DNA from 4 places in the Erwinia psychrophila genome. Region 1 is predicted to be linked to each of the others. Evidence: predicted binding sites of a transcription regulator. Region 1 holds the regulator's gene; each other region holds the start of a gene.
The links. The regulator CRP, encoded in region 1, controls carbon source genes, mostly activating them, when cyclic AMP is high. The targets are predictions, from matches to a motif close to ATGTGANNNNNNTCACAT.
Positions count from the first base shown of each region.

Region 2: focA (formate transporter FocA) is a predicted target of CRP. The motif match lies at 1,833-1,850, and genes of this name have one in related genera.
Region 3: AAH446_RS00540 (6-phosphofructokinase) is a predicted target of CRP. The motif match lies at 3,281-3,298, and genes of this name have one in related genera.
Region 4: msrB (peptide-methionine (R)-S-oxide reductase MsrB) is a predicted target of CRP. The motif match lies at 3,209-3,226, and genes of this name have one in related genera.

Region 1 covers NZ_JBCHVB010000004.1:58,690-64,601, reverse strand. The annotation lists gene argD (bifunctional acetylornithine/succinyldiaminopimelate transaminase) at 1-639, shown strand, start outside; gene AAH446_RS11440 (YccS/YhfK family putative transporter) at 706-2,790, opposite strand; gene crp (cAMP-activated global transcriptional regulator CRP) at 2,848-3,480, opposite strand; gene AAH446_RS11430 (OsmC family protein) at 3,790-4,194, shown strand; gene AAH446_RS11425 (phosphoribulokinase) at 4,221-5,090, opposite strand; gene AAH446_RS11420 (creatininase family protein) at 5,264-5,912, shown strand, end outside.
Region 2 covers NZ_JBCHVB010000001.1:982,764-988,675, forward strand. The annotation lists gene ycaO (30S ribosomal protein S12 methylthiotransferase accessory factor YcaO) at 1-1,542, shown strand, start outside; gene focA (formate transporter FocA) at 1,909-2,766, shown strand; gene pflB (formate C-acetyltransferase) at 2,849-5,131, shown strand; gene pflA (pyruvate formate lyase 1-activating protein) at 5,297-5,912, shown strand, end outside.
Region 3 covers NZ_JBCHVB010000001.1:114,018-119,929, forward strand. The annotation lists gene pyk (pyruvate kinase) at 1-14, opposite strand, end outside; gene AAH446_RS00530 (MurR/RpiR family transcriptional regulator) at 118-993, opposite strand; gene zwf (glucose-6-phosphate dehydrogenase) at 1,378-2,853, shown strand; gene AAH446_RS00540 (6-phosphofructokinase) at 3,428-4,408, shown strand; gene AAH446_RS00545 (PTS sugar transporter subunit IIB) at 4,419-4,733, shown strand; gene AAH446_RS00550 (PTS sugar transporter subunit IIC) at 4,726-5,912, shown strand, end outside.
Region 4 covers NZ_JBCHVB010000001.1:191,426-197,337, reverse strand. The annotation lists gene sppA (signal peptide peptidase SppA) at 1-518, shown strand, start outside; gene ansA (asparaginase) at 604-1,623, shown strand; gene pncA (bifunctional nicotinamidase/pyrazinamidase) at 1,630-2,247, shown strand; gene AAH446_RS00930 (YeaC family protein) at 2,396-2,674, opposite strand; gene msrB (peptide-methionine (R)-S-oxide reductase MsrB) at 2,680-3,090, opposite strand; gene gapA (glyceraldehyde-3-phosphate dehydrogenase) at 3,431-4,426, shown strand; gene AAH446_RS00915 (D-hexose-6-phosphate mutarotase) at 4,494-5,372, shown strand; gene AAH446_RS00910 (aldo/keto reductase) at 5,452-5,912, opposite strand, start outside.

The DNA.
Region 1 (5,912 bases):
CCTATTCAGGGTGAAGGCGGCGTGATGCCTGCCACGCAGGCGTTTATGCAGGGGCTGCGTCAGCTGTGCGACGAACATCAGGCGCTGCTGGTCCTGGATGAAGTCCAGAGCGGCATGGGCCGCAGCGGCAAGCTGTTTGCCTGTGAGCACTACGGCGTGACGCCCGATATCCTGACCACGGCGAAGGCGATGGGCGGCGGCTTCCCGGTAAGCGCCATGCTGACCACCCATGAGATCGCCTCCGCTATGGCGCCAGGCGTCCACGGCACCACCTACGGCGGCAACCCGCTGGCCTGTGCCGTGGCCGAGGCGGCGCTGGATATTATCAATACCGATGAGGTCCTCAGCGGCGTGGAAACCCGGCGTGAACAGTTTGTCTCGGCGCTGAAGGCGATAGATGCGAAGTGGGATCTGTTCAGCGAAATCCGGGGCAAGGGCTTACTGATTGGTGCTGCGCTCAAACCGCAACACGCCGGAAAAGCCCGGGACATACTGAATGCGGCTGCGGACGAAGGGGTAATGATCCTCACTGCCGGCACCGACGTTATCCGCTTTGCGCCTTCGCTGGTGATTGAACCGACAGATATTGAAGAGGGCATGGCCCGTTTCGCGGCGGCTGTCGGTAAAATTTTCGCCTGAACCAGAGGGGGAGGGATATTTCCTTCCCCCGTTCTGCTCCAGAAAATTCGCATCTCCTCTTTGCCATCACGCTCCGGATGCTTTTCTTAACTTTCTCGACAGCCAGTTCCCATGGTGTGGCCGGGTGATCCATGCCAGGGAAGAGATGGTGTGCATCGCGCTGAGGTGATCCAGTATCCGCTTGATATGCCGCTCCATGATCGTTACGGGGCCCTGACTGAACTCCCCCTGCGATTCCAGCACGTTACTTTCCGAGCCCGGGCCGTCATATTCCAGCCGCTGCTGGCAGCGCTGTAAGGCAATTTCACACGACTGAAGATAGCGCTCCGCCAGCGACGGCGTCAGCATCGTATGCTCGCGGGCCAGGATCGTCATTGCGTTGATGTGTTCAACAATAAACTGACCGTGCGTTACCCACAGCTTCATATCGGCAAGATAGCTGGGATCGAAACCTGGCTCCTGCATCGCCTGGTTCAGCGAGTTAAACAGCGCGTTATGCGCCTGGTTGGCCCGCATCCGCTGGTAAGCCAGCTTTTCGGGGTTCTGCTTGCTGCCCAGCAGCAGCTGCAACGCTTCCTGCCAGACTTCCAGCGCGTCATGCGCATTTTGCCGCAGCAGACCGCTCTGCCACTGCGGCCAGAGCCAGATCATCCCGGCGAAGGCGATCAGGCAGCCCATCAGCGTATCCAGCAGGCGCGGCAGCAGGAAGTCTGCGCCGTTAAGCGAAAGCAGCTGGAGCGAGTAAACGGCCGTAACCGTAAAACCGATCGTCGCCAGACCATAGTACTTACGGATAAACAGGTAGCTCACCAGGGTAATAATCAGCATCACCAGCAGCACTATCGGCTCCGGCACCTGAAGACGTAGCGTCAGTGCGGCGACGATCAGTCCCGCAAGCGTGCCCAGCGCACGGTGCTGGATGCGGACGCGTGTCGCGCTGTAACCGTTCTGACTGACAAACATGATCGTCATCAGTATCCAGTAAGGTTTTGGCAGATGAAAAAAGAGGGCCAGCGAGCTGGCGAACGTGAGCATGACGGCAAAACGCCCGGCGGTACGAAGCGCCGCCGAGCGCAGCGAGAGGTAGCTTTTAATGGCGGGCAGCAGCGGCAGGCGGCGCTGGCGGTCGGCCATCAGGTCCCGTTTATAAAGGGGGCGCTGGTGGCGCAGCAGGCGGCTTATCCGGCTGAAATGATAGGAGCAGAAATGGCCAACGGGATTATCAGGATGCTGTCTGGCGATCTTTTCCAGCGCGTGCAGCTGCTTGTCCATTGAAAAGCGCCCGGGCAGCTTATGATAGAGGATGTCATCGGCAAGTTCGCGTAGCCGGGCCGCAATCGTCCGGGCGTTCCAGCGGATCACCGCCTCAGCGTGGCTCTGTTCAACCAGCTTCTGCACTTCTTCAGGCTGGTGCAGGCTGACCGCAATGTGCTCCTGTAAATCGAGAGCGACCTGAAATGCGCGGGTCAGGCGCTGATGATGATTATCCCGGCCGGCGGCCAGCATATGCATCTGCTGGTAGCAGGTGGTGATCAGATCGACCGCTTTTTGCTGGCGTGCCAGCAGGGGCGGGAGCGCTTTTTCAGGATCGGTCAGCTGCGTCAGCATGCTGTATTTTGCTTCGCAGTAGTCAGCGAGTTCGCGATAAAGCAGGCTGAGCGTCTCACGCATTGGCTGCTCTTTCCACAGCCAGAGCCAGAACCAGTTAAATACGCCGTACCAGATGGTGCCCAGAATATAGAGCATCGGTGGCACCCAGATCGCCATCCGCCCGGCCAGGCTGAGCGTAAAAATGGCGGCGATCAGTGACGCCGGCAGCAGCCTGCCGTGCAGCGGGCTGATCTCTCCGGTAACCCCTAGCAGCAGGGCCATCACAAAAAGCGTGGCCGGTAAGGGAACCTGGTGATTGCCAAGATACTGGATAAGGAAGCTGCTGAAGGCAAACAGGGTGCCGCCAACGATCAGGCGTTTGAAAAAACGTTTATGGGGCGTATCGAGACCGGCGATATTGCAACAGGCAGGCACTAACGAAAAGAGCAGTCCTTTTTGCAAATCACCCAATAGCCATCCGATAGCGACCGGGAGACAAAGCACCAGCGTTTGACGCAGTGCATAGTTAACTTCGGGGTGATAGATCAGTCGGCGCCACATCCTTCCGTACCAGTGAGAAAGGCGCAACGGCGAAGTTGCGCCATGGATTGGGGCTGGTTAACGGGTACCGTAGACGACGATGGTCTTGCCGTGTGCGGAGATCAGGTTCTGATCTTCCAGCATTTTCAGGATCCGGCCAACCGTTTCGCGTGAGCAGCCAACAATCTGACCAATCTCCTGACGGGTGATTTTGATTTGCATTCCGTCTGGGTGGGTCATCGCATCCGGCTGCTTGGCCAGATTCAGAAGGGTTTGCGCGATGCGACCTGTCACATCGAGGAAAGCTAAATTGCCCACTTTCTCGGAGGTGACCTGGAGGCGACGTGCCATCTGTGAAGAGAGACGCATCAGGATGTCAGGGTTAACCTGAATCAGCTGACGAAACTTTTTATAAGAAATTTCAGCCACTTCGCAGGCGGATTTAGCGCGTACCCACGCGCTGCGCTCCTGACCTTCTTCAAACAGGCCAAGCTCACCAATAAAATCACCCTGGTTGAGGTAAGAGAGGATCATCTCTTTGCCTTCTTCATCCTTAATCAGCACCGCTACCGCGCCCTTGACGATATAGTAGAGGGTTTCCGCTTTTTCACCCTGGTGAATCAGCGTGCTTTTGGATGGATACTTATGAATATGGCAATGTGACAGGAACCATTCAAGTGTCGGGTCTGTTTGCGGTTTGCCGAGAACCATTCGCTGTTATCCTCTGTTGTCATCGTGCCTAAACACAGGGGGCAGAGTTCCCTGTCAGGCGTTGAAAAAGTCAAGCGTTCCCTTTCAGGGAATTTATCCTGACCCCGGTTCAGGGCCTGGCTCGTTATGGTGTTCCGTTTCGCCACGTATGTAGAGTACTGGCGAAGATATTACAGCTTTGTTTGTAACACAGCTTTGAATGAGTGTCTTCTGTTGTCTCGCTTCAGCATAGCGGGAAATCTGCGGCGTTGCCGTTTTTGTCGCTAAAGCGTAATCTGACGTTAACTGAATGAATTAGAGGAGTTTGTTATGGAAGCTCGTGTTAAATGGGTAGAGGGGCTGACCTTTTTGGGAGAATCCTCATCGGGCCATCAGGTGCTGATGGATGGCAATGCGGGCGATAAAGCCCCCAGCCCGATGGAAATGGTGCTGATGGCGGCCGGTAGCTGTAGCGCCATTGACGTGGTCTCTATTCTGCAAAAAGGGCGCCATGAGGTCACGGACTGTGAGGTTAAGCTCACCTCTGAACGCCGCGAAGAGGCCCCGCGTCTCTTTACCCATATCAATCTGCATTTTATCGTAACCGGTAAGGCGCTGGGCGACAAAGCAGTCTCCCGCGCGGTGGATCTCTCTGCCGAGAAGTACTGCTCTGTAGCGCTGATGCTGGGCAAAGGCGTGGAGATTACCCACAGCTATGAAGTTATCGCAGTATAGTCAGCCCCCGGCCCCGTGCGCGGGGCTTACTCAATCTTTTTCCCTTCTATCAGCCGTTTGACCAGCGGTCCCATAATCAGCTCCATCGCTAAGCCCATTTTCCCGCCGGGCACCACCAGCGTATTGATATGGGAGATAAACGAGCCCTGTAGCATCGACAGCAGGTAGGGGAAGTCGATATCTTCCAGCGCCTGGAAATGGATCACCACAAAGCTTTCATCCAGCGAAGGGATAGCCCGGGCCGCAAAGGGATTCGAGGTATCAACAGTAGGGACGCGCTGGAAATTAATATGGGTACGTGAGAACTGCGGCGTAATGAAGTTAATGTAGTCCTCCATCGATCGCACAACCGAGTCCATAACGGCTTCCCGCGAGTGCCCCCGTTCGCTGGTATCCCGGACCAGCTTCTGGATCCACTCCAGGTTAACGATGGGGACCACGCCCACCAGCAAATCCACATGCTGCGAGACGTTGTTATGCGGCGTAACCACGCCACCATGCAGACCCTCATAGAAGAGCACGTCCGTCGGCTCCGGCAGCGGCTGCCAGGGCGTAAAGGTTCCCGGCACCTGATTCCATGGCACGGCTTCATCATAGGTGTGCAGATATTTTCGTGACTGGCCGCTGCCGTTAAGGCCATATTCCACAAAGGTGTTTTCCAGCAGCGCGAAGTCATTTGCATCGGGGCCGAAATAGCTGATATGGCGACCCATATCGCGCGCTTTACGGATCGCCATATCCATCTCGGGGCGCGTAAATCGGTGAAAACTGTCCCCTTCCAGTTCGGCTGCGTGCAGTCCAAGCTGCTGAAATATTTTTCTGAAAGCGGTACTGGTTGTTGTGGTCCCCGCACCGCTTGAACCGGTAACGGCAATCACCGGATGTTTAGCTGACATGGCAGATAACTCCCTGAGAAAAGTCGCTTCGCATTGTTACCATGTTTCAGGCGTGGATGTCATCTCTGCCGCCTTCTGATGCTTAAAAAGCAACGCTCCGCCGCAATTTTGCTGCTTCAATCAGGACGTAAAAACGCGCAGACTGAAAAAAACTGTGCAGGAGAGTACGCTTTATGAATATGCCTTCTTCTCGCTGGTGGTGGGATCTCTCTACCCGTGAGTTCAGCGAGCTGGAAATGGACAAGGTTATCGCCATATTGCCGATTGGGGCCGTAGAGCAGCATGGCCCTCATCTGCCTGTCAGGGTGGATGCGGCGATCAATGCTGGCATCATCGCCCGTGCGGTGGAGATGATGCCTGAAAATCTGCCGGTCCTGATCCTTCCGGCTCTGCCCATCGGTAAGTCAGACGAGCACCTTAACTTCCCGGGCACCTTAACACTTCCTTATGATCTGCTGGGTAACGTCTGGTTTGAAGTGGCTAAAAGCGCCTGGCGGGCAGGGATCCGCAAGCTTATTTTCTGGAACTCACACGGCGGCCAGCCCCAGCTGATGGAAATTGTCTGCCGTCAGTTGCGGATTGAGCTGAAGATGTTTGCCGTGGGGGCGAGCTGGTTCCGCACGATCGATTCTGCCGATCTGTTTTGCGCTGAAGAGTTGCAGCATGGCATCCACGGTGGCGAATCGGAAACCAGCGTGATGCTCCATTTACATCCCGAGCTGGTGCAAATGGCGCATGCCGAAAATTTCGTGTCCGCCTCCGTAGCGCTGGCTGAAAAGGGCGGTATTCTGACGCCTGAAGGCGGCGTGGGATTTGGCTGGA
Region 2 (5,912 bases), on a different contig from region 1:
CTGGGCGAGTACTTTGAACGTCTGTCGACCAACTATTTTTTCGCCGATTTCTGGCTGGGCAAGCAGATCGCCAACGGGGAGTTCGTCCACTATCCTGACGAAAAATGGTTCCCGTTGCCGGAAGATGACAGCTTGCCTGCCGGTATTCTCGATCCGCGCCTGAAGGACTTTTACGATCCGGAAAACGAAGTCAGCGCCAGCGATCTGATCGATCTTCAGTCCGGCAATGCCGATCGCGGCATCTGTGCCCTGCCCTTCACCCGTCAGTCCGATCGACAAACGGTCTATATCCCGATGAACATTATCGGAAACCTGTATGTTTCAAACGGCATGTCCGCTGGGAACACCTCTGACGAGGCGCGCGTACAGGGGTTGTCTGAAGTTTTCGAACGTTATATCAAAAACCGCATTATCGCCGAATCGATCAGTCTTCCTGCGATTCCACAGGCAGTACTGGATCGCTATCCGGGCGTAGTTGCTTCCATCGCCAGTCTGGAAGCGGAAGGTTTCCCGATCTTCTCTTATGACGCCTCGCTCGGCGGTAAGTATCCGGTTATCTGTGTGGTGCTGTTCAACCCGCAGAACGGCACCTGCTTTGCCTCTTTTGGCGCGCATCCGGACTTCGGCGTGGCGCTGGAAAGAACCGTGACCGAACTGCTCCAGGGCCGCAGCCTGAAAGATCTGGATGTTTTCACGCCGCCAACCTTTGATGATGAGGAAGTCGCTGAGCACGCCAATCTGGAAACACATTTCATCGACTCCAGCGGTCTGATCTCCTGGGATATGTTTAAAGACGATGCGGATTATCCTTTTGTGGACTGGCGTTTCGACGGCACCACCCAGGAAGAGTTCGCCACGCTGATGGACATCTTCAAAAAAGAAGATAAAGAAGTGTACATCGCTGACTACCAGCACCTTGATGTTTACGCTTGCCGTATTATTGTTCCCGGTATGTCTGACATCTATCCTGCGGAAGATCTGCTGCTGGCAAACAACAGCATGGGCGCCTACCTGCGCGAAACGCTGCTGTCGCTGCCGGAAAGCAGCTGGGAGAAAGCGGACTATCTGGCGCTGCTCGAACAGCTCGACGAAGATGGCCATGATGACTTTACGCGCGTACGCGAATTGCTTGGCCTGGCGACAGGCAAAGATAATGGCTGGTACACCCTGCGTATTGGCGAACTGAAAGCGATGCTCGCGCTGGCCGGTGGCGACACTGAGCAGGCCCTGATCTGGACTGAATGGACCATGGAGTTCAACGGTTCCCTCTTTACACCTGAGCGGGCTAATTACTATCGCTGCCTGCAAACGCTGCTGTTACTTAGCCAGGAAGAAGAGCGCGATCCGGTGCAGTACCATACCGCCTTTGTGCGGATGTATGGCCAGCAGGCGGTTGAAGCCGCTTCAGCCGCGATAAGTGGTGAAGCGCCTTTCTTCGGTCTGCAGGCCGTAGATGATGAACTGATGGCATTCCCGGCGCATCAGTCACTGCTGGCGGCTTATGAAAAGCTGCAGCAGGCTAAACGCACTAACTGGAAATAAATTATTGGGGTTTATCGCGCTTATTTCGGGCAGTAAACCCCTTATTTTCTTTCCGGGATGCAAAGATTTTTCTGGAAAGTTAAATAAAACGATCCATTAAAATTTCCTTTTAAAGGTTCGTCACAATTCTGATACAAACACCTGCCATAATTTACTTTCCCCCGCCGCCTCCCGTCCAACAATTCAAATGTTTTTTGGGCTTTTAAAAAATATTTAATCCTTTATTATCAAGAAGATGAATATAAAAACCCTATAAATTACAGTGCTTTAGCGGGGTTTAACCCGGCCATTTATGATCCATATCAAATTCTTCCCTATACTCCTTTGTTAGTATCACTCCGATGAAAAATTTTGGGAGACGTTAGTGTGAAAACTGGCAGCCCGTTTGACCTGCTTCTACCGTCGGAAATGGCTAAAGTAGCCGAAGAAGCCGGTGTCTATAAAGCAACTAAGCACCCCTTCACCACATTTTTCCTGGCCATTACCGCTGGGGTATTTATTTCCATTGCCTTTGTCTTTTATATCACCGCCACCACCGGCGCCGGAGCGCTCCCCTATGGGATGACTAAGCTGGTGGGCGGATTATGCTTTTCGCTGGGACTGATGCTGGTCGTGGTCTGCGGTGCCGATCTTTTTACTTCTACCGTGTTAACCATGGTCGCCAAGGCGAGCGGGCGCATTAGCTGGCGTCAGCTAACCTGTAACTGGATTAACGTTTATATCGGGAATTTTTTTGGCGCTATGTTCTTTATCGCGCTGATCTGGTTTGCAGGCCAACCTATGGCAGCGAATGGTGCATGGGGGTTAAATGTTCTGCAAACGGCTGACCATAAAATGCACCATACTTTTCTTGAAGCCGTCTGTCTTGGCATTCTGGCAAATCTGATGGTCTGCCTGGCGGTCTGGATGAGCTACTCCGGCCGTAGCCTGACGGATAAAATGTTTGCGATGGTGCTGCCGGTCGCCATGTTCGTTGCCAGCGGCTTCGAACACAGTATCGCTAACATGTTTATGATCCCGCTGGGCATCATCATTAAAGACTTCGCCTCTCCCGAATTCTGGCAGTTAACCGGCACCACTGCCGCGCAGTTTTCGCAACTGACCGTTAAGAACTTTGTTATTGATAATCTGATCCCTGTCACCCTGGGCAACATTATCGGTGGCGGATTGCTGGTAGGTTTGACGTACTGGGTGATCTATCTGCGGGACGGCGATCACCGTTAAGCCCCGCACTGCATTTGGCACCTGCGGCCGCTACAGGGTCGTGGGAACTGAAAGAACTCCACGTAATTAAGGTAGGTATCAAATGAGCGAGCACAATGAAAAACAGGCTGTTGCCTGGGCAGGCTTTGCAGAAGGCGAATGGCAGAACAGCATCAACGTTCGCGACTTCATTCAGAAGAACTACACCCCTTATGAAGGGGATGAATCGTTCCTGAGCGGCGCAACTGAAGCCACTACCGCCCTGTGGGACAAGGTTATGGAAGGCATCAAGCTGGAAAACCGCACCCATGCGCCGGTCGATTTTGATACCGACCTGGCCTCAACCATTACCTCTCACGATGCCGGCTACATTGATAAAAAACGCGAGACCATTGTTGGCCTCCAGACGGAAGCGCCGCTGAAACGCGCGCTGATCCCGTACGGCGGCATCAAAATGGTTGAAGGCTCCTGTAAAGTTTACGGTCGTGAACTGGATGCCGGCCTGAAAAAAGTCTTTACCGAATACCGTAAAACGCACAACCAGGGCGTGTTCGACGTTTACACCCCCGATATCCTGCGCTGCCGTAAATCTGGCGTGCTGACCGGCCTGCCGGACGCTTATGGTCGTGGTCGTATTATCGGCGACTACCGCCGCGTTGCGCTGTACGGCATCGATCTGCTGATGAAAGATAAGTTTGCCCAGTTCGCTTCACTGCAGAGCGATCTGGAAAACGGCGTCAACCTGGAAGCCACTATCCGTCTGCGTGAAGAGATCGCCGACCAGCATCGTGCGCTGGAGCAGATCAAAGAGATGGCGGCGAAATATGGCTGTGATATTTCCGGCCCGGCCAAAAATGCTCAGGAAGCCGTGCAGTGGACCTACTTTGGCTATCTGGCAGCGGTGAAATCCCAAAATGGTGCGGCCATGTCCTTTGGACGCGTCTCCACCTTCCTGGACGTTTATATTGAGCGTGACCTGCAGGCCGGTAACATTACCGAGCAGGACGCCCAGGAACTGATCGATCACCTGGTGATGAAACTGCGTATGGTTCGCTTCCTGCGTACGCCGGAATATGACGAACTCTTCTCCGGCGACCCAATCTGGGCCACCGAGTCACTTGCCGGTATGGGTGTCGATGGCCGTACGCTGGTGACCAAAACCAGCTTCCGTTTCCTGAATACGCTCTACACCATGGGGCCTTCACCAGAGCCAAACATGACCATCCTGTGGTCAGAGAAGCTGCCGCTGAACTTCAAAAAATACGCGGCGAAGGTCTCTATCGACACCTCATCCGTTCAGTATGAGAATGACGATCTGATGCGCCCTGACTTCAACAACGATGACTATGCCATCGCCTGCTGCGTCAGCCCGATGATCGTGGGTAAACAGATGCAGTTCTTTGGTGCGCGCGCCAACCTCGCGAAAACCATGCTTTATGCCATCAACGGCGGCGTGGATGAAAAACTGAAAATGCAGGTTGGCCCGAAAGAAGCGCCAATGATGGATGAGGTGCTGGATTACGATAAAGTGATGGCGCGTATGGATCACTTCATGGACTGGCTGGCCAAGCAGTATGTGACTGCGCTGAACGTTATCCATTACATGCACGATAAGTACAGCTATGAAGCGGCGCTGATGGCACTGCATGACCGCGACGTTTACCGCACAATGGCCTGCGGCATCGCCGGTCTTTCCGTTGCGGCTGACTCCCTGTCCGCCATCAAATATGCCAAAGTCTCCACCATTCGTGATGAAGATGGTCTGGCCGTTGACTTCAAAATTGAGGGTGAATATCCGCAGTTTGGTAACAATGATGCCCGCGTCGATGATATCGCCTGCGATCTGGTTGAACGCTTCATGAAAAAAATTCAGAAGCTGGAAACCTACCGCAATGCGGTACCAACGCAGTCCGTACTGACCATCACCTCTAACGTGGTTTACGGTAAGAAAACCGGTAATACCCCGGATGGTCGTCGTGCCGGCGCACCTTTCGGTCCGGGCGCTAACCCTATGCACGGACGCGATCAGAAAGGGGCCGTTGCCTCACTGACCTCGGTAGCCAAACTGCCGTTTGCCTACGCGAAAGACGGCATCTCCTATACTTTCTCCATCGTGCCGAACGCGCTGGGTAAAGATGATGACGTGCGTAAAGCTAATCTGGCAGGCCTGATGGACGGTTACTTCCACCATGAAGCCAGCATCGAAGGCGGTCAGCATCTGAACGTGAACGTGATGAATCGTGAAATGCTGCTGGATGCGATGGATAACCCGGAAAAATATCCGCAGTTAACCATCCGCGTCTCCGGCTACGCCGTTCGCTTCAACTCGCTCACTAAAGAGCAGCAGCAGGATGTGATTACGCGTACCTTCACAAGCGCCCTGTAAGCCCCTTCTGAGCCTGAAAGGCTCCGCTCTGGCGGAGCCTTTTTCCAGCCTCTTTTGCCAGCCACCTCCCTCTGCACTTCCCGGGCCGCTGGCAAAACAGACTTAACGCAGCTTAAAGACTGCGTCCTGCCAGCGCGGCAGGTCTACTATGGAGAATTCATCGCAATGTCAGTTAAAGGTCGCATTCACTCATTCGAATCCTGCGGGACCGTAGACGGCCCCGGCATCCGTTTTATCACCTTTTTTCAGGGCTGCCTGATGCGCTGCCTCTACTGCCATAACCGGGATACATGGGATACCCACGGCGGTAAAGAGATCACCGTTGAAGAACTGATGAAGGACGTGCTCTCTTACCGTCATTTTATCAACGCTTCCGGCGGCGGCGTGACGGCGTCCGGCGGCGAGGCGATACTCCAGGCAGAGTTTGTTCGCGACTGGTTTCGCGCCTGCCGCACTGAGGGCATTCATACCTGCCTGGATACCAATGGATTTGTGCGCCGCTACGATCCGGTCATTGATGAACTGCTGGAAGTGACCGATCTGGTCATGCTGGATCTTAAACAGATCAATGATGAGATACATCAGATTCTGGTTGGCGTCTCAAATCACCGGACGCTGGAGTTTGCCCGCTATCTGGCGAAGAAAAATATCCGCACCTGGATCCGCTTTGTGGTGGTGCCGGGCTATTCTGACGACGATGACTCTGCGCACCGGCTCGGTGAGTTTACCCGCGATATGGGCAACGTTGAAAAAATTGAGCTTCTCCCCTATCACGAGCTGG
Region 3 (5,912 bases), on a different contig from region 1:
AGACGTCTTGACATGTATGACTCCGTTGACTTTGAAAGGGCATTGCAGGCGCAATCCCTGAAAAATTCATGCTGTTTTATACAGGGACCGGTGTTGCTGACCCTTTACGTTTATCATTTATCGGGTACGGACGAGCAGGGGGTTAGGCGCTTCTTTATCGAGTCGGGACTCTTTCAGCGCAGACTTCACCCTTTTCAGATTATCGCGAAATTTTGTGCCGCGGCGCAGGGTAAAGCCGGTTGCCAGCACGTCGATTAAGGTCAGCTGCGCCAGCCTTGAGGCCATCGGCATATAAATGTCGGTGTCTTCCGGTATATCCAGCGTCAGCGCCAGCGTGGCCTCATGGGCCAGCGGAGAACCAGGCGAGGTAATCGCCAGCACGGTGGCATCATTTTCACGCGCCAGCTGGGCCAGTTCGACCATATATTTGGTGCGGCCGGTATGGGAAATCAGCACCACAACGTCACCTTCCGCGCCGTTGATGCAACTCATACGCTGCATCACAATATCATCGGAATAGATAACCGGCACATTGAAGCGAAAAAATTTATTCATGGCGTCATGCGCTACGGCCGCGGACGCCCCCAGACCAAAGAAGGCGATTTTTTTCGACTGGGTCAGCAGGTCGACGGCACGGTTAATGGCGCTGGCGTCGAGGCCGTTTTTCACCTGGTCGAGCGCCGCCATCGTGGATTCAAAGATTTTCGCCGAGTAGGCCTCAACGCTGTCATTTTCATCAACGTGACGGCTGACGTAGGGCGTCCCGTTGGCGAGACTCTGCGCCAGCTGTAGCTTAAAGTCCGGAAACCCTTTGGTCTGCAGGCGATGGCAGAAGCGGTTTACGGTCGGTTCGCTCACGCCCGCTTCACGGGCAAGCAGGGCGATGCTGGCATGGATGGCCGAACCGGGAGAGAGGAGAATTACCTCCGCCACTTTGCGCTCGGATTTGCTAAGGTGTTCCAGACTGCTCTGGATTTTTTCCAGCATATTCATATCAGCGTCCACTCATACATTCTGACGATTTCAACCAAAGGTGCAATCAATGTCAATTTGTTGAGAATATACAGGGCCCCGACGGGCCGACGGCAGAGGCGCGGCGCGGTTTATCGCCTTTTTTTACCAGACTTTGATCTGTGTCTGACTTTCAGAGTTGTAAACACAGTAACAAAAAAGTCGAAAAATTACGCATAAACTGTGCGTTCGTCAGGCGGTGAATGGTGTTAAAACAGGCGGGGCCGTACCACTGCGTGCTTCAGCAAGGCGGTCCGGTTTACGTGGCCCCGGCAAATCAGTACATTGTGTCGAAAGAAAATTACAATAAGAGCCTGAGCAGACGGATTCAGCAGGTCAGGCTCATCCTGCAACGAGGAGAATATAATGGCGGTTACACAAACAGCCCAGGCATGCGATCTGGTGATTTTCGGTGCCAAAGGCGATCTGGCACGCCGGAAACTGTTGCCTTCCCTGTATCAGTTAGAAAAAGCCGGTCAGATTCATGAAGAATCCCGCATCATTGGCGTGGGCCGTGCAGAATGGGATAAGGCCGCTTACACCAAGGTTGTGCGCGAAGCGCTGGAAACTTTTATGAAGGAGAAAATCGACGAGGCGCTGTGGGACAAACTGAGTAGCCGGCTTGATTTCTGTAACCTTGACGTGAACGACTCAGCGCATTTCGCCAGGCTTGGCAAAATGCTCGATCAGAAAAAGCGCGTAACCATTAACTATTTTGCGATGCCGCCGGGCACATTCGGCGCCATCTGTAAGGGGCTGGGCCAGGCGAAACTCAACGCACAGCCGGCGCGCGTGGTGATGGAGAAGCCGCTGGGCACTTCGCTGGAAACCTCGTGTGAGATCAATGACCAGGTAGGGGAGTACTTCGAAGAGAATCAGGTCTTCCGTATTGACCACTATCTGGGCAAGGAAACGGTGCTTAACCTGCTGGCGCTGCGCTTCGCCAACTCGCTGTTTGCCTCCAACTGGGATAACCGTACCATCGACCACGTGCAGATTACCGTGGCGGAAGAAGTCGGTATCGAAGGTCGCTGGGGTTACTTCGACAAAGCGGGACAGATGAGGGATATGATCCAGAATCACCTTCTGCAGATCCTGACCATGATCGCCATGTCACCGCCAGCCGATCTCTCCGCCGACCGCATCCGTGATGAAAAAGTGAAGGTGCTGCGTTCGCTACGCCGTATCGATCACACCAACGTGCGCGATAAAACCGTACGCGGTCAGTACACCGCAGGCTTCGTCCAGGGGAAAAAGGTTCCGGGCTATCTGGAAGAAGAGGACGCGAATAAATCGAGCAGCACGGAAACTTTCGTGTCTATTCGCGTGGACATCGACGACTGGCGCTGGGCGGGCGTGCCGTTCTACCTGCGTACCGGTAAACGACTGCCCTCCAAGTGTTCAGAAGTGGTGGTCTACTTCAAAAACCCGGCGCTGAACCTGTTTAAGGATTCCTGGCAGGAACTGCCGCAGAACAAGCTGACTATCCGCCTGCAGCCGGATGAGGGTGTCGATATTCAGATCCTGAATAAAGTGCCGGGGCTGGATCACAAGCATAACCTCCAGACCACCAAGCTTGACCTGAGCTTCTCGGAGACCTTCAACCAGTCCCATCTGGCGGATGCCTACGAGCGTCTGCTGCTGGAAACCATGCGCGGCATTCAGGCGCTGTTTGTGCGCCGTGATGAGGTTGAGGAAGCCTGGAAGTGGGTTGACTCCATCATGGAGGCCTGGGCGTCAGATAAAGAAGCACCTAAGCCTTACCAGGCGGGCACCTGGGGCCCGGTGGCGTCCGTGGCTATGATTACCCGCGACGGCCGCTCCTGGAACGAATTTGAGTAGGTGATGGCCCGCTCCGTTGCTGAGAAGTAGCGGGGGGCTGATTAAGGCACGGAAGATCGACTGTAGCCGATCCTCTGTGCCTGCTGACCCTCCTGTTTCACCCTTTTCTGATTTTCTCTTTCCGATACTCTCCGGTTATAAGTCATTATTCCCGTCTTATTAACGCTATCCGAATTAACCCAGTGCTGCCTGAATGGACGCGCCCTGGGGGTATTTCTGCCTGCGATTAACACCTTAGGGTATTAGCCGCGAATGACCGCCTTATCGGTACGCCAAAAAAATGCGTCAGGCTTCACAAAATTGCATCCGAAATTTCCGGATATTTCCCTCTCTTCAGGCATCTGCCGTCCTCCCGATAGCGTAAAATTTAACTTAATGATTTTACTGTTGAAATTTTTATTACTGTTAAATTCATCACGCTTCTCACCTGTGATTAACCTCACAAAAATTAGCCATTGAAATGCGCTGTCAACGATCACCGCCCCGATAATATTCCCTTTAATGTGATATCCGTTGCAAATTCAGGTCTTGTATTCGGTAAATATTTACCTGCGCCCTTACTCAGGAGGTAACAATGAAAATCGGCATGGTAATCAGCGGAGGCGACGTTTCCGGCATCAATAATTTTATTTTCCAGCTGGCAAAGCAGGCTGGCGCAGAAATGACGTTATTTAATGGTGGAATTGCCGGATTGCTGGAGAATCATCATCAGGAAATAAGCGCCCGTGATCTGGTTGATTATTCAATCTCCGCGATCCCCGTTATGGCGTCGGGGAGAACCGAGCGAAAACTGATGAGTAGCGAATATGAACATATCGCAAAGAAATTAAAAGGCCTGCACATTGATGTGCTGGTCATGGCGGGCGGCGACGGTTCTCTGCAATTCCTGCATAACCTGAGTGAATACGGCGTTAATTGCTTCGGTGTCGGCATGACTATCGATAATGACGTATTTGGCAGTTATTACTCCATTGGTTTTTCTACCGCCTGTGAACAGGTCATTACGGAAGTCAGAAAACTGCGTAATACCGGACGGGCGCTGCCGGGCAGGGTGTTTATGATGGAGCTGTTAGGCGGCTACTGCGGTGAGTTAACCCTGCAGGCAGCCATCAAAAGCAACGCGGATTTTGCGCTGATCCCGGAGTGCCAGATCCCGGTGCCCGCGCTGGCTGAGCGTATTAAAGAGCGTCTGGCCGGCCAGAACAGCGTCATTATTTTGTGTTCAGAAGGCTACACCAAAGAGTATTCCCCTGGCTTTCAGGGGGCGATCGACACGTTAATAAAACAACTTGAACCGCGCATTGGCGTACGCATTCGTAAAACCCTTATGGGATACGGATTGCGAAATGGCGACCCAACCTGTGAGGAGATATATCAGGGCACAATTATGGCGAGCGAGGTGGTGCGCTGTATTAACGCCGGGATGAAAAATAAAGCCATCATTATTAATGCGGGTAATAAACCCATTCCAATAGATTTAGTGAGTATGCAAAAGCGGCTGGTCGACGCCGAAGGGCATCATTATAAACTGGCTAAACAGATCAACATTATTTAAGGATACTCTCATGCTTAACGTTCTCTGTGTATGTGGCTGCGGTTTAGGTTCAAGCTTTGCAATTGAAATGAGCGCGCAGGCGGTATTTAAAAAATTACAAATCCCGGCGAAGCTGGATCACACTACGGTCTCTGAAGCCAACGCTTTTAAATCCGACATGATCCTCACGCAAAAAGCCTTTGCCGATATTCTCACGGCCGACGCAACGCCCGAAGAAGCCAGCCGCGTAATTGTCCTGAACCGGCTTACCGATAAGGCGGAAATTGAAGAAAAAATTCTGGCTTATATGAAAACGCACAATCTGAAGGTGGCGGAGCATGACTGATATCATCAACTTCATTGTAAAAGATCTGCTGGGACAGGCTTCTATTCTTATCGCCTGTATTGCCATGCTGGGGCTGATCTTACAAAAAAAATCCGCGGGAAAAGTGGTGGAGGGCACCTTCAAAACGCTGCTGGGCTTTCTGATTATGATGGCGGGGATCAATATCATTGTCGCCACGCTGACCTTCCTGAACGATATTTTCACGCACGGTTTCGGCATGCAGGGCTACATCACCGATGTGGCGGCTATTGCCGGTCTGGCTAACCGTGAGCTTGGTTCGGAAGTGGCGCTGACGTTAATGGTTATCTTTGCCGTTAATATTCTGATTGCCCGCATTACGCCCTTTAAATATATCTTCCTGACCGGACAGGCGCTGCTCTGGATGGCCACCATCGGCGCGGTGATCGGCTACAAAACCGGCCTGACCGGCCTGCCGCTGATTCTGACCGGCGGTATCTTTGGCGGAATAATGGCGGTCGTCATGCCCGCGCTGGCGCAGCCGGTTGTGCGTCGTATCACTGGCTCAGACGATGTCGCCCTGGGGCATTTCTGCACGCTCGGTTACCTGGTGCAGGCCGCCGTCGCCAAAGTGGTGGGCAAAGGTTCCCGCTCCACGGAAGATCTGCAACTGCCGGACAACTTCAAGTTCCTGCAGGACACCTATTTTTCGATGGCGGTCGTGATGGTGCCGATGTACCTGATCCCTGCGCTGGCGGCGGGTCCCGCCTATATCGCACAGTTTTCCGGCGGCACTAACTACCTGATGTACGCATTTATGCAGGCTATTCAGTTTGTTGCCGGCGTCTTTGTGCTCTATAGCGGCGTGCGTCTGCTGTTAAACGAGCTGGTTCCGGCTTTCCGCGGCATCGCCATGCGCATTGTTCCCGATGCCAAACCCGCGCTCGACTGTCCGGTGCTGTTCCCTTATGCGCCTAATGCGGTGATTGTCGGCTTCCTGGCCACCACCGCAGGCTCCCTTATCGGCATGGTCGTTTTCCCTATGTTCGGGCTGGCGATGATCCTGCCGGGTTTGCTGACCAACTTCTTTGCCGGCGGAACGGCAGGGGTATTCGGCAACGCGATGGGCGGCCGCCGTGGCGCGATTATCGGCGGTGTGGTACACGGCCTGTTTATCACCTTCCTGCCCGCCATCCTGGTGCCAATGCTGGAAAGCTACGG
Region 4 (5,912 bases), on a different contig from region 1:
CCATCGGCGTCCATACCGACGGCGTGGCAACCTCTCCGCTGGCTGATGTGACGATGACAAAAGCCCTGCCGCCTGAAGTGCAGCAGATGATGCAGCTGACCATTGAGAATGGCTACAGAAACTTCCTGGGCCTGGTGGCGAAGTCGCGCAATAAAACGCCCGAGCAGATCGACGAAATCGCGCAGGGTCACGTCTGGACCGGCAGTGACGCGAAAGCGAACGGCCTGGTTGACGCGCTGGGCGACTTTGATGACGCCGTTGCCAAAGCGGCTGAGCTGGCTAAGCTGAAAACCTGGCATCTCAGCTGGTATCAGGAAGATCCGGGCTTTATTGATCTGCTGTTCAGCCAGATGGATGCTTCTGCGCGCGCGGCGCTGCCTGATGCGCTGAAAGTCTGGCTGCCAGCCCCAATGCTTGATGTGATGACCGCCATGAAAGGTCAGCCGGGGCTTTTCGACAACCTGAACGATCCGCAAAACCGCTACGCTATCTGCCTGACCTGCGGTCAGGTGAAGTAGCCCCCCGCAGCCCGGCGTCTGACCGGGCTGCTTTTCCCTTACTTTCCCCTTATACTGCGCCTTTTCGGCAAGCCTGAGTCCTCTGATGCACAAAAAATCTATTTACGTTGCCTATACCGGCGGCACTATCGGTATGCAGCGCTCTGAACATGGCTACATTCCCGTTTCCGGCCACCTGCAAACTCAGCTGGCTAACATGCCTGAATTTCACCGTGCCGAAATGCCCGACTTCACAATCCATGAATATCAGCCGCTGATCGACTCTTCCGATATGACCCCGCAGGACTGGCAGGCGATCGTCGATGACATCCGGCAAAACTACGATAGCTATGACGGCTTCGTTATTCTTCATGGCACCGACACCATGGCCTTCACCGCTTCGGCGCTCTCCTTTATGCTGGAGAACCTCGCCAAACCGGTAATTGTGACAGGGTCACAAATACCGCTGGCGGAACTGCGCTCGGACGGCCAGCAAAATCTGCTTAACGCGCTGTTCGTGGCCGCCAATTACCCGATAAATGAAGTGACGCTGTTTTTCAATAACACTCTTTATCGCGGCAACCGCACTACCAAGGCCCATGCGGATGGATTCAACGCCTTTGACTCCCCTAACCTTGCTCCACTGCTGGAAGCGGGTATCCATATCCGTCGCCTGAACACCCCGCCCGCGCCCACAGGAAGCGGCGATCTGATTGTTCATTCCGTCACGCCCCAGCCCGTTGGCGTGGTGACCATCTATCCGGGGATCTCGGCGGATGTCGTCAGTAACTTCCTGCTCCAGCCGGTGAAAGCGCTGATTCTACGCTCCTATGGCGTGGGCAATGCGCCGCAGAACCCCGCCTTTCTGAAAGAGCTGAAAGAGGCTTCCGCACGCGGTATTGTGGTGGTTAACCTGACGCAGTGCATGTCTGGCAAGGTGAATATGGGTGGTTACGCTACCGGTAACGCGCTGGCGCTGGCGGGTGTGGTGAGCGGACTGGACCTCACCGTCGAGGCCACGCTGACCAAACTCCACTTCCTGCTCAGCCAGAATCTCTCCAGCAGCGAAGTGCGCCGGCTGATGCAGGTTAATCTTCGCGGTGAATTAACCCCTGACGAAAAGTGAGACACCATGACAGCTACGCAGCAGGCCCTGTTACTGATTGATTTACAGAATGACTTCTGTCCCGGCGGCGCCCTTGCCGTCAGGGAGGGCGATGAAGTTATCGCAGTCGCTAACCAGTACGCGGCTGAATTCCGCCTGCGGGACCAGCCCGTCGTCGCCACGCTTGACTGGCACCCGGCAAACCACGGAAGTTTTGCGTCCAACGCCGGACAGCCTGTCGGCAGCACCGGAACGCTGGCGGGTTTGCCGCAGATCTGGTGGCCCGATCACTGTATACAGGAGAGCATCGGGGCTGCGTTTCATCCGTCGCTTATGCAGCAACACCTCAGCCATACCGTGCGTAAAGGGCAAAATCCCCAGGTGGACAGCTACAGCGCGTTTTTTGATAACGGCCGGCTTGAGCAGACCGGACTGGATGGCTGGCTCAAAGCAAGAGGTATCACCGCCCTGACCGTTATGGGTCTGGCGACAGACTACTGCGTCAGATACAGCGTGCTGGATGCGCTGATGCTGGGTTATGCCGTTACGGTTATCAAAGCGGGATGTCGGGGCGTTGAACTGAGGCAGGGAGACTGCGAATCTGCGCTTGAAGCGATGGCGGCAGGCGGGGCCATTATTCAGTAATGCGTTCCGTGGCTGGGCAGACTGCCAGGGCCCGACGCTGAGTCATAACAGGCATGTGGCACTATTCTGAAAATTCCGCCGAAGGCCTGGAACAGGGCCAGGAATAAGAGCTGCGTTTAGCACTCTTATTCCTGTTGCAGATAAGAGATTACTGCAGCTTGATACGGGTGACATTGTCATCAGTAATGCCGAACTCTTCCTTAAGCTCCCGTTTGGTTTTCATCACCATCTCCCCACCCTTGCCCACGCTCATATGCTGAGGCTGGTCGTTGTGACGCGCCTGCCAGAGCATCACCAGCTGCAGGCTGTTCTCTTTCTGCTCAGGCGTCAGCGCCACGCCGTCGGCCCACTTTCCGGTTTCTACTGCCGTCACCAGACGCTGGTACACTTCAGGCGTCATGGTGGCAATCATCTCATCAAGCATCATAAGCACTAACCTTTAATCTGATTGCCATCATCATCGGTAAAACTCAGTGAGGCAGAATTAACACAGTAGCGCTCGCCGCTGGGCTGCGGGCCATCCGGGAAGACATGGCCGAGATGCGCATCGCAGGTGCCACAGCGGATTTCTATACGCTGCATACCGTGCGAATCATCTTCGATATAACGGATGGAGTCTTCCTGCACCGGCTGATAAAAGCTTGGCCAGCCGCAGCCCGAGTCATATTTTGACCCGGAGAGAAACAGGGAGGCGTTGCAGACGAGGCAGTGGTAAATCCCTTCGCCCTTGTTATGCAACAGCTTGCCGGAAAACGGAGGTTCAGTGCCGCGCTGCTGGGTCACATAGCGCTGCATCTCATTCAGATCGGTTTCAGGCGACAGGGGATGTTGGTCATTAGCCATTTTGCTACTCCCGGACAGTGTGATTCTGAAAATATTGGCTAGTATTCTAACAAATACTTAACAACGTCAGGGGATTTTTTCACGTCAGGCGGAATCTGAAAGTCACCGGAAGGTGAAAGTGTGATGCAAGTCACCTTTTAGCCAGGCTACCCCTTTATATCCGGGTATCACGCCCCAATAGTGAGATTAATCGCCGTGCGAAATGCGCTTTCTGACAAATAATTCCTGCTTTATGGTTTGATTTGTCGCAACACTTGAAGCGATTCCGCTTGACGCCTGGTAAGGTTTTTGTAATTTTACAACCAACCTTTTATTCACTAACAACTAGCTGGTGGAATATATGACTATCAAAGTAGGTATCAACGGTTTTGGCCGTATCGGTCGCATCGTTTTCCGTGCTGCTCAGCAGCGTTCTGACGTAGAGATCGTCGCAATCAACGATCTGCTGGACGCCGAGTACATGGCTTACATGCTGAAGTATGACTCTACCCACGGTCGTTTCGACGGCACCGTAGAAGTCAAAGACGGCCAACTGGTTGTCAACGGCAAAACCATCCGTGTTACCGCTGAAAGAGATCCGGCTAACCTGAAGTGGGACGAAATCGGCGTTGACGTCGTGGCAGAAGCGACCGGCATCTTCCTGACCGACGAAACCGCACGTAAGCACATCCAGGCGGGCGCGAAGAAAGTTGTTCTGACCGGCCCTTCTAAAGATGACACCCCAATGTTTGTAATGGGCGTAAACCACAAGTCTTACGCTGGCCAGGATATCGTGTCTAACGCTTCCTGCACCACGAACTGCCTGGCACCGCTGGCTAAAGTCATCAACGACAAATTCGGCATCGTTGAAGCTCTGATGACGACCGTTCACGCGACGACTGCCACGCAGAAAACCGTTGATGGTCCATCGCACAAAGACTGGCGCGGCGGCCGCGGCGCTTCTCAGAACATCATCCCTTCTTCTACCGGTGCAGCTAAAGCCGTTGGTAAAGTGATCCCTGAGCTGAACGGCAAACTGACCGGCATGGCGTTCCGCGTTCCTACGCCTAACGTTTCCGTGGTTGACCTGACTGCACGTCTGGCTAAGCCTGCCTCTTACAAAGAAATTTGTGATGCTATCAAGGCCGCTGCTGAAGGCGAACTGAAAGGCGTTCTGGGCTATACCGAAGATGAAGTGGTTTCCACTGACTTCAACGGCGAAACCCTGACCTCCGTGTTCGATGCCAAAGCGGGTATCGCACTGAGCGACACTTTCGTTAAACTGGTTTCCTGGTACGATAACGAAACCGGTTACTCCAACAAGGTTCTTGACCTGGTTGCTCACATCGCTAAATAAGCGCGGTGAAACACGAATTCTGGGCGACTGCGGTCGCCCTTTTTTTTGGCTGAAATAAGGTTTACTCATGAACGAAGAACTCTTTTCGCTTCCCGTTGTTAACCAGATAACGCCCTATATCACCCAGCGTAACGTCGGCGAACTGCCCACGGTTGTCATTGCGCATCCGAAAGTGCGTGCGGCGGTCACCCTTCAGGGCGCCCACCTGATTGCGTGGCAACCCGCAGGTGAAAAACCAGTAATCTGGCTCAGTGATAAAACCGCCTGGCGTCCGGGCAAAGCGATTCGGGGCGGCGTTCCCATCTGCTGGCCCTGGTTTGGCCCGGCGGGCGAGCCGGCGCATGGATTCGCCCGTACCCTGCCCTGGACGCTTTCCGCGCATGATGAAAATGAGGAGAGCGTCATGCTCACCTTTGTCCTGGAAAGCAGTGAGCAGACGAAAAAACTCTGGCCGCACGATTTTACCCTGCTGGCCCGCTTCCGCTTCAGCGATCGCTGTGAAATCGAACTGGAAGCGCATGGCGACTATGAAGCGACGGCGGCACTGCACAGCTACTTTAGCGTGGCTGACATCGCTGATGTTGAGGTCAGCGGATTGGGTAAGACCTATATCGATAAGGTGAATCAGGGTGCCCAGGGGACGTCTGAGGACGGCAGGCAGACCTATCCAGATCGCGTTGACCGTATTTACACGCAGCCTGATGCCTGTAGCCTGATTCACGATCGGACTGGACGTCGTACGATTGAAGTGCACCATCACTCACACAGTGACGTTGTCACGTGGAACCCGGGTCCGGAGCTCTCTTGCAGCATGGGGGATATGGCAAACGAAGGGTATAAAACCATGGTCTGCGTGGAGACGGCCCACGTCTCGTCCCCGATGATCAGCGCGGACGAGTCGCCTTCACGTCTCTCGACGACGATACGGGTACGGAAATCGAACTGATCGCTGTTTCTGCTCACCACCAGCCGGGGCTGTTACCGCTGGTGGTAAGTGCGATCAATAAGACTAAGGGAAAACCGCGCTAAATCACATCCAGCGGGAATTTTCTTTCCGGCGGGGGGAAAGCCTGGTTTATTAACGCCTGCTCCTCACTCGTAAGGATCACATCAAGCGCGGCGGCATTTTCCGCCACATGCTGCCTGCTACCCGCTTTGGGGATCGCCATAACCCCCTCCTTACGGATGACCCATGCCAGCAAAAGCTGCGCGACGGTAATCGCCTTCCGGCTGGCAATCTGATTCAGAACAGGATGATTCATCAGGTCACGACGGAGCCGCCCGGCCTGCGCAAGGGGAGAATAGGCCATTACCGGCATGTTGCGCTGCCGACACGCCGGCAGGAGATCGAACTCAATCCCTCTGGAGGCCAGATGGTAAAGAACCTGATTGGTGGCGCAGGCTTCACCTCCCTCCTCTGCCAGCAGTTCATTCATATCTTCGGTATCAAAATTTGACACTCCCCAGCGGCGTATCTTTCCGGCCT